DNA from 3 places in the Pseudoalteromonas sp. APC 3358 genome. Region 1 is predicted to be linked to each of the others. Evidence: predicted binding sites of a transcription regulator. Region 1 holds the regulator's gene; each other region holds the start of a gene.
What was found. Region 1 encodes LexA, which represses DNA repair genes until DNA is damaged. Its sites were predicted from a motif close to TACTGTATNNNNATACAGTA; they were not measured.
Positions count from the first base shown of each region.

Region 2: a site for LexA is predicted at 1,954-1,973, ahead of QL995_RS08685 (SulA-like leucine-rich domain-containing protein). Genes of this name have one in related genera too.
Region 3: a site for LexA is predicted at 1,639-1,658, ahead of QL995_RS14590 (exonuclease domain-containing protein). Genes of this name have one in related genera too.

Region 1 covers NZ_JASDCE010000016.1:14,309-17,596, forward strand. Annotated here, with positions in the region: gene QL995_RS19085 (hypothetical protein) at 40-420, shown strand; gene QL995_RS19090 (PaaI family thioesterase) at 421-861, opposite strand; gene lexA (transcriptional repressor LexA) at 1,029-1,646, shown strand; gene coxB (cytochrome c oxidase subunit II) at 2,130-3,272, shown strand; gene ctaD (cytochrome c oxidase subunit I) at 3,272-3,288, shown strand, end outside.
Region 2 covers NZ_JASDCE010000004.1:316,352-319,639, forward strand. Annotated here, with positions in the region: gene QL995_RS08675 (NCS2 family permease) at 1-1,115, opposite strand, end outside; gene QL995_RS08680 (SEL1-like repeat protein) at 1,234-1,698, shown strand; gene QL995_RS08685 (SulA-like leucine-rich domain-containing protein) at 1,996-2,430, shown strand; gene QL995_RS08690 (YchJ family protein) at 2,469-2,948, shown strand; gene QL995_RS08695 (diguanylate cyclase) at 3,023-3,288, opposite strand, start outside.
Region 3 covers NZ_JASDCE010000009.1:95,245-98,532, forward strand. Annotated here, with positions in the region: gene QL995_RS14590 (exonuclease domain-containing protein) at 1-1,627, opposite strand, end outside; partial or broken gene QL995_RS14595 (protein phosphatase) at 1,757-1,966, shown strand; gene QL995_RS14600 (competence protein CoiA family protein) at 2,069-2,812, opposite strand; gene QL995_RS14605 (hypothetical protein) at 2,875-3,288, opposite strand, start outside.

The DNA.
Region 1 (3,288 bases):
AAGTTTGCAATGAAATTATTAGAGGATAAATACGAAACGATGTCGGAAATTCAATTTTTAAATGTAGATCTTGAGCTTGAATCAAAGCAAGATATTAGTTTGCTAGTGGCAGACTTGAAAAAAGTCGCGACGATTTTACATTATGACAAAGACGAATACCGTCAATTAGCGCGTATTGAAGCAACAGGTGTAGTAAACACGCCTGACAAAGCAATAAACCATATATGTGAGCTTATTGAATCGTGTTCGCGTAACGCGCTAAAGCAATGGTTAAGCTGTTCACGTAGAACGTTTGATATTGGTTTTGAATCAGGCACTTCCCCTAAGTGCTTTAATCAAGCCTTAGATGCAGATACATTACTACGTATATCTGCGATTGGTGCGGGTATGGAAATTACAATTTACCCAATCGAAAAGTAACTACCTTCGCTCTACGACTGCTGCGGTCATTTTTGATACGCAGCACAGCTCATTGCGGCTATTTGTAATTTTTATTTCCCACACTGAACTACGTTTGCCAATATGAAACGCTCTTGCCGTTGCTGTTAAAGTGCCGTTGCGAGATGCTTTTAAATGACTTGCGCTAATTTCCTGCCCCACGCAGTAAAATTTTGTAAAATCGACAACAAAGTTAGCTGCATAGCTGGCAACTGTTTCGGCAAGTACAACGTTAGCACCGCCGTGAACCATTCCCATTGGGTTATGATGCTCAGGAATTGCCGGCATAGTGGCTACTAAGTAATCATCACCAATTTCAGTGACTTCTATTCCCATGGTTTTCATTAATGTTCCTTGGCCATCAATGCCTTGTTCTAACTGCTTGCACAGCTCTAAAGTGATGGGCTGGTACCAAATACTCATAATGACTCCTTTGCTTTTTTAATCATTTATAAACCTAGCTTTAGTTATATCCCTAAAATGTACACAAGTGAAATTACTTTGGCTATTTTAAGGCTTAATTTAAATTTGCGATTTTTATTTAACTGTATATACTCACAGTTAAATGTACTGTATGGAAAACCAGTTGTATGCGACCATTAACGAACCGCCAAGCTCAAATACTCGAACTAATTAAAGTTTTTATTAAAGACACTGGTATGCCTCCTACACGTGCTGAAATAGCGCAAACATTAGGTTTTAAAAGTGCCAATGCTGCTGAAGAACATTTAAAAGCACTTGCTAAAAAAGGCGCAATTAAAATGAAACCAGGTGCAAGCCGTGGTATTCAGTTAATTGAAGAAGAAGAGCCAGAACAATTAGGTTTACCGCTTATAGGGCGTGTTGCTGCTGGTTCACCTATTTTGGCGCAAGAGCACGTTGAAAGTCACTGCAAAATAGATCCATTAATGTTTAAACCGGCTGCAGATTTTTTACTACGCGTTAACGGTATGAGCATGAAAGATATTGGTATTATGGATGGTGATTTACTTGCTGTACATCGTACTCAAACCGCTGAAAACGGGCAAGTTGTTGTTGCCCGCCTAGACGAAGACGTAACTGTAAAACGTCTTGAGAAAGCGGGTCGTAAAGTATTACTTCATGCTGAAAACGACGATTTTGAATCTATTGAAGTAGATCTTGAGAATGAGTCTTTTAATATTGAAGGCTTAGCCGTTGGTGTTATAAGAAACGCTGATTGGATGTGACTTTAAAAATAGCTTTTAAACAAGCAGTTTTATAAATGCGTACTAATTAGTACGCATTTTCTGTTTTAAATTCGCACTAAAAATAGGGCATAAATAGCTCACTGACAATTTAAGCTGTAAACTTTTTTGCACTTATATTTTCCCCCTTCGAATGCGTTAAACCCCTTTGTTTTGCTCATCTTTTGAACTTCCTGTTACCTAGTTGGTTACTGATTTTTTATTAATTACTCAATATCACCTGATTGTTTTTTATACTAAAACTTGCTTGTTGTTCATTTTTTAGCTAATTATTAATGTGCTGAGCTAATAATAACTCACAGCTTTTTAGTTTTGAGAACACACAATATACACAAACACGTTGTTGGCGCAGCAAAACCAATCAATATTAAATGAGATTGACTAAAAAAATAAAAATAACGAATTGGCGTTTAAGCCGTATGCCTCTTCGCTTTGCATTCGCAATAGCATCAAAGGAGCCGTCACATGGGTAAACTGACCTCTACCTTGTGGCTTATATTATGTGTTTTTTCGCACCCAGTTTTGGCTAACAGCCAATACAATATGCGCAAAGGCGTAACCGATATAAGCAATAATGTATATCAGCTGCACATGACCATATTTATAATATGTTGTGTGATTGGGGTGATAGTGTTCGCAATTATGTTTTGGGCACTTATTCATCACCGTAAATCTAAAGGGGCTGTACCTGCCCAATTTCACGAAAGCACTAAAGTAGAAATACTTTGGACTGCAATCCCGTTTGTTATTTTAATTGCTATGGCAGTACCAGCCACTAAAACTCTAATTGCAATGGAAGATGCCAGCAAAGCTGATCTCACTATTAAAATTACAGGCTCGCAATGGAAATGGCATTATGAATATATGGGTGAAGATGTAGAGTTCTACTCTATTTTATCTACCCCGCAAGATGAAATAGCGAATCTTGCAGATAAAAATCCTAACTACTTACTTGAGGTTGATAAACCTCTCGTACTGCCAATAAATCAAAAAGTACGATTTTTAATGACTTCTGACGATGTTATTCACTCTTGGTGGGTACCTGATTTTGCAGTTAAAAAAGATGCGAATCCCGGCTTTATAAACGAAACATGGACGAACATAAACGAAGAAGGTACTTACCGAGGCCAATGTGCTGAGTTGTGTGGTAAAGATCATGGCTTTATGCCCGTTGTGGTGGTCGCTAAATCTGAGGCTGATTTTAAAACGTGGCTTGCAGATGCAAAGCAAGCTAAACAAAAAGCAGCATTAGCAGATGCCGCATTACTTGATAAAACCCTCCCGAAAGAAGAATTAATGACTTTAGGCGAACAAGTATATATGGCCAATTGTGCTGCATGTCATCAGCCTACTGGCATGGGGTTACCGGGTGTATTTCCTGCACTTAAAGGCAGCCCTATAGTACTTGGCGATATAAAAGATCACATTGATGTAGTTATCCATGGGCGACCAGGTACGGCAATGCAAGCATTTGCCAAACAGTTATCTATAAAGCAATTAGCAGCGGTTATTACTTATAAACGTAATGCGTGGGGTAATGATACGGGTGATGTTATTCAACCGAGTCAAATACAGGCAGCACTTGATGCCAAAGTGGAGGCGAACTAATGAGTAGCATAGTAGA
Region 2 (3,288 bases), on a different contig from region 1:
ATTGCATCGGTCATATCATCCCAGTTTACAAACTTTAAATTTTGCAGCATCAGAACAGCGACATATAAAATAGCGCCTGCCGTAGCATAAGCCGGTACCATTTGTGCAAGCGGTGCAAAAAACATCATTAGTAAAAAGCAAATGCCTACAACTACAGCTGTTAAGCCAGTACGTCCGCCAACAGATACACCAGCAACCGATTCTATATACGATGTAGTCGTAGACGTACCTAGCATCGCACCTGCAATTGTTGCTGAGCTGTCAGCACTTAATGCGCGCCCTAAACGAGGCATGTTACCTTTTTCATCAGCTAAACCTGCTTTTTGAGTTACCGCAACTAATGTACCCGAAGTATCAAAAAGATCGACAAACAAGAAAGCAAAAATAACACTCATCATTGATATATCAAAAGCGGCTGCAAAATCTAGCTGCATAAAAGTAGGCATTATTGATGGTGGCATAGCCATAACACCGTGATATTCAACAAGCCCAAAACTTAGAGCAATGCCAGTCACTAATAAAATACTAATAAGCACGCCACTTTTAAAGTCGCGATATAAAAGCGCTGCAATTACAAAAAAGCTTAATATAGCCAATAACGGACCCGGAGAAGTAATGTCGCCCAACTGTACTAATGTTGCCGGGCTTGAGACAATAATGCCTGCATTTTTAAGGGCAATTAATGCTAAAAAAGCACCTATACCCGTTGCGATTGCTCGCTTGAGCACCAGAGGTATGGCATTAATAATCCACTCTCTGACTTTAAATAAGCTTAAAAACAAAAATATACAACCCGACATAAATACAGCCCCTAACGCGGCTTGCCAGGTATAACCCATTCCTAATACGACACCATACGTAAAAAAGGCATTTAGTCCCATACCAGGCGCTAATGCTAATGGATAATTAGCCCATAAACCCATTATAAAACAGCCTATCGCAGCTGCTATACATGTCGCTACAAATGCAGCCCCTTGATCCATCCCAGCCTCTGCGAGCATAGCCGGGTTTACAAATACAATGTATACCATAGTTATAAAGGTAGTTAGGCCAGCAACGCATTCGCGTTTAACTGTTGAATTATTTTCGCTCAGTTTAAATAAGGCTTCGAACATAATAAACTTGTGATAGTAAAAAGTGGCGAGATTTTAACATAAAAATTATCTTTTACAGGACATTTTACCTTGCTATATACTAAACTGTTAAAGTAGTTAAAATAATAAATGAACCGATATGCTTAAAACAACACCTTGTGAGCAAGACTTAGAGCAACAGCTAGATAATATTTTAGGTTTTGTTACTCAACCCGAAAATACCTCTGTGCCCGTTGATAATAAAAAAGATGAGCAAAGTACGTTAAATAAAGCCCTATATTATTTAAAAAATAATCAAGCTCCATTGGCTGCAAAATGGATGCGACTTGCTGCAATGGCGGGAAACCATAGAGCACAGTTTTATTTAGGTTTATTTTTTGTGAAAGGTGAAGGCGTGCCACAAAGTGTATTTCATGCTGTAGCTTGGTTAAGCTTAGCAAGTAGCCAAGGGTACGCCCCTGCCACTGCAGCGGTTACAGATATACGCAAACATATCGAAACTAAGCGATTTAAAGATGCTCAATGTTATGCGGCAAGTTTGTACGAACAAATTCACCAACTCCAGTTTTCTCATATGATCCCTCGCACGAGTGAAAACACATAAGCTAGCTATGGCAGAAGTACTGTATGCAGTGTTAAAAATACTGTATATGGTTACAAAGATAATCCTATACAGTATAAAACCCCAAAATGAAGACACTGCTCAAAAATTTATTTTTAGAATACCTTCTCAAAAATAATTCCATAACAATCTGATTAATAAAGAATTATAAATTAAAAAAATAAAAACAATGATCAAAAGCTGAATAACTGTACAAATAAATAGCATAAAAGGCTTGCACGAAAGCACTGTATAAACTACTGTATATGAATACTGTATAAAAACCCAGTGAGTGAAATTATGTTACAGCCTATTACCGTAAGAACAGTTAAAAGTTACCAACAAGATGAGCAAAGCGATTGCGTGAATTTGATTCAAATTGAAGATGAAATTTCAGCGACCTTTGAGCTTTTAAAAGTATTACACCAATACAATAGCTCTAATGCATGGACGTTACTAATTGCTCCAGATCACGTACCTAGCAAAGCTTTACTTGACTCATGCTCTATTGATACAAGTAAATTACTTGTTATTAGACAGAAGCACCTAGTAAATTTAGAGTATGTATTAAATTCTGCATTACATAACGGAAACTTTGCAGCGGTAATTACCTGGACCGATATAGTTAATAACCAACTACTTACGAATCTATCGTTCGATTTAAGTAAAACGAATACAAAACTATACTGTTTTACTAAAAAGTCTCAAACAACAGAGATATCACTCGCCCAATAAGCTTGTTAAACTAATGTTTTAGACTTTGTATTATTATTATGACTTCACTCAATACCACATTATGTTTTTGCAGCAGTGGGCACAATTATGCCGATTGCTGCGAGCCGCTTCACTTATCTGTTAAGCAAGCTGACTCTCCTGAACAACTTATGCGCTCACGATTCAGTGCTTATGTTATTAAAAATGCAGAATATATTTATCAAACCTACGCAAAAGAAAAACAAGCTGAAAATCCGGTTAAAGAAATCAATGATTTTGCTAACAGCTGTCGATTTATAAATCTTGATGTAATTGGGTCAAGCCATGATGGCGATACCGGTACTGTAGAATTTAAAGCCCAATATTTTTATCAAAACTTATTTTGTGAGCTTCACGAAAAATCGCAGTTTATTAAAGAAAACACTCAATGGCGTTATTTAGATGGCACTATATATCCTGTTGAAGATATTAAAGTGGGCAGAAATGATGACTGCCCATGTGGTAGCAATAAAAAGTACAAAAAATGTCATAGCGTGTAATAAATAATCTTATTTAATATTTATCACCTACAAGGTGTTTTTAAGTGGCAAAGTGATTTATTAGCTAGCTAAACTTAAAAACACACTTGGTTACGACCTTGCATTTTGGACTCATACATTTTTTCATCTGCGATCTGCAAGGTGTTTTTGTTATTTACATACGGTTTTAGGGTTGCACCGCCAATACTAATAGTCACAAAGTCATATTCTGAATATCTGTGTAATATTCCTAAATCGACCACATTTTGTTTAATTTTATCAGCAACACAAATCGCACCTTCAGTGCTTGTATGCGGTAGAACAACTACAAACTCTTCGCCGCCGTAACGCGCAACAAAAT
Region 3 (3,288 bases), on a different contig from region 1:
CAGCAATGTGTACCTCAAAGCCTACGTTTTTTAAGTTATCAATAGTGGTTAATTGGTTGCGCCTAAGCTTATCGCCCGGTGCTTTTACTTCTTCAAAATGTACTTGGCCATTATTGATAACCATTAAGTCGGGGTAGCCGTCTTTTAGCTGTAAATAATGTTTACTCATGGCTGTTAAATGAGTAATTAATGCCTCAAGTGGGCTGTTTAAAATAAGTGCTTCTAACGGCTCTAATAAATTGCTGCGCCATCTAAACAAGCCGTTAGGTTGATCAAAGTATTGCGCTGCATTTTTGCATACTAAATTAAGTAATGCTTGCGACGTTTGGCACTGTGCTAAGCGCTCATTTATCTGTGTTTGCTGCGCTTCATAAAAATTACCAAGTCTTAATACTTGCGGATAAATATCAAACTCATTGCATGGTGGATAAGGCGACTCCACAAATAGCTCATGCCAAAATACTAAACCAAACAAACTTTGCCAAAGCGTGTTTTCGGTATTAAATACAGCCATACCTTGGCGAGTATAATAATCGTTTACGCCCTGCTCTACTTCACCTCGGTACAGTTCATCTATTTCCAGCACGCATTGGGTGTCGGCAAGCATTGCACTTAAACGAGAACGTGTTTTTTTATTAAACTTACGCATTAAAAAATCGTCAGCAAAATAAAGTAAATCATCAGTGAGCGGGTTTTCGATAATGGCTTCTAATCGTGCTTTTACCCACTCTTTATTACCAAGCCTATATTGCTCTCTTATTTGAATTTCTTGTGCTTCACTATCATCCACGCACCCTTCAAGTAAGCTAAAAGCAAGTTCGCTATCAACTGTTTTTAGCTGCCTATAAAGCCTAACTAATAATTTATTTTTTAATGCAACGGCTATTGCACCATGTGCAGCTTGCACTAAAACCTGCGACGCTAAAGCAACGTAATCGCTCTCATCTGTTATATTTTTAAATGCTAACCGGTAACGGTTTAATAAATAGTTTGATTGCGCTTCGTCTAGTGTTTCAAAGCGTGACAAGCTCTCACTGTGCCCTTCGCGCGTAGCGGTTAAGCCTAAGTCTCGCATTACAAAACGGTTTTGATGATTCACATCACCACGGCTTAGTTTACCTGCAAATAAAAACTCAAAATACTCGTAGTAATCACTGCGGTTGTTAATTACATACTGGCTATTAAGTGGCGCAAGCTCTTGTGGGCAGTCTTTAAAAAACTCCCGCGCAATATCCACCAGCGCGCCTTTAGCTGCGCTCTTTTTAAAGCTTATTTGCTCACTGTAATTACTTAGCAACTCAACCAAAGAAGGTTTGGTTAAGTGCGCTAAAAGCTGCGAATAATGCTGCTCGTTTGGCTCAAATAAAATATCGGCTTTTTTAAGCGTATAAATAGCCTGATGCGGCGATGTTATTTCTTCATAATTGAGCGATTGCGCCTGAACCAAATAAGGCTTTCGCGAGTATACCCGCGCTAACATGCACTGGCTTTGCTCATCTAGCTTGTTAATTTTACTAATAAATTCACTATGTTTAGGCTCAAGTAAATGCATACATTTACTTGTTACAAACTCAATAAGCTCTCTAAAATGCGCTAAATAGTATTTTGCTGGTAATTCTTTTTTCATAATATCGCCATAACTGTATATAAAAACAGTATCTAGTATTTGCGCTTATTATTCAATCTTAAACTTGTAATCAGTAATGGTTATAGTTGCCATATATAAATAATGTAGAGTCGATAAGCACTAAATGTAAAAAGCGACATATTACAAGCCATACAATACAAACAAACCATTGCCATACATTGCAAAGGCGGCGCTGGCCGCACAGAGTTGGTAGCTGCACTTATTTTAAATTCGACAGGTTACACAAAAGAAGAGGTATACAACCTAGTACAAGGCATTCGCCCTAAAGCACTCACTATAGAATTACAAAAAGAGTACTTTGATAACTTTGAGGTGTAAGACAGAGGTTGGGGAAGATTTAGCACTATAAATAGTGCTAATAATTCTATTTATAGCCTGTAATGAATTAGCACTGATAAGATTGATCACTTGTTATGCAACTCATTTAAACTTTGCCAAGAAATCATTTTTAATACATGCCTTAATACAGAAACTACTATAATTGTTAAAACGCATTAATTGCCAGATGACACCTTGTCCAAAGTCCAAATAAACTGGTTTTGTTGCTTTAAACCAAACATATCTAGGCCTTTTCCACTCAAAGAGGAAGTGTCCTACATGCGTGGATTTAATTATTCCATCTATTTTATCTGAGCTATGTATTTCTACTAACTCATTCGGACCTCGATACTCAGAAATAAAAGAATAAACGAAATGAGTTTTATGATTACTTGAATGAATAGATATATCTTCCATTGATTCATGCAGAGGATCAGGAAGCATCGCACGTAATTTTATGTTTTTCGCTAGATTACGACCATTAATTACCCAAATCATATCCCCGTAGAAATCCTCTCTTGATTTCAACTCAGCTTCAGACATTGGGGAGTTTTGAAATTCAATTACAATATTCTGCTCATTAACAACATCTGCAATATGCTTTTCACCACTTTTATCAAAGTATACTATTTCTTGATTACGATCTTCCCAATGATTTTTCCAATCTCGATGCCATTGGGATTCATTATCCCACCAAGGATCACAACTACATTTTACCTTGTGCGCCCAATGCCATCTAATTTTTGAACCACACTTTGCTACGGTTGGACTACCACAATATATACAAACTCCTTTCATCTTGGGCAGAGGAGCTTGCTTAAATCCGTCAACTAATGAAAATTTCATAAGTACATAACACTCGGTTGTATAATGCCTCAATCAGCCGCTGCTGGATTGGCTTGTTATATTTATTTACCCAATTCAGGAGCGGGTAAAGTTTTTGTAATACTTTTATTTAGCGAATGATTGTCAAATGCTATAGAAACCATTGAAAGCTTCGCCACCAATTTTTTCCCCTTAAATAGAGCTAAATCCGTTCCTAATTCTGCACCGTCAAGATCGGAGAGTGGAAAAGTTTTGTCAATTTTTTTCCAGCCAGATAATCCTTTAAGTAGGATTACTTCACTGTCTATTTTGATTTCGTATTGCCGAAAGCTGAGTACCATCCACCAAGCAAAAATAGATGTTGTAACCAAAGCGAGAATTAACGCCAAAAGTTGTTCATTTGGCGATAACGAAGTATTACTCTCGCTAAGGAATAAAAGAGCGCCAGCATATATTGCAAAGAATCCGATACAGTTAAATAATAGTAAAAAAATTGA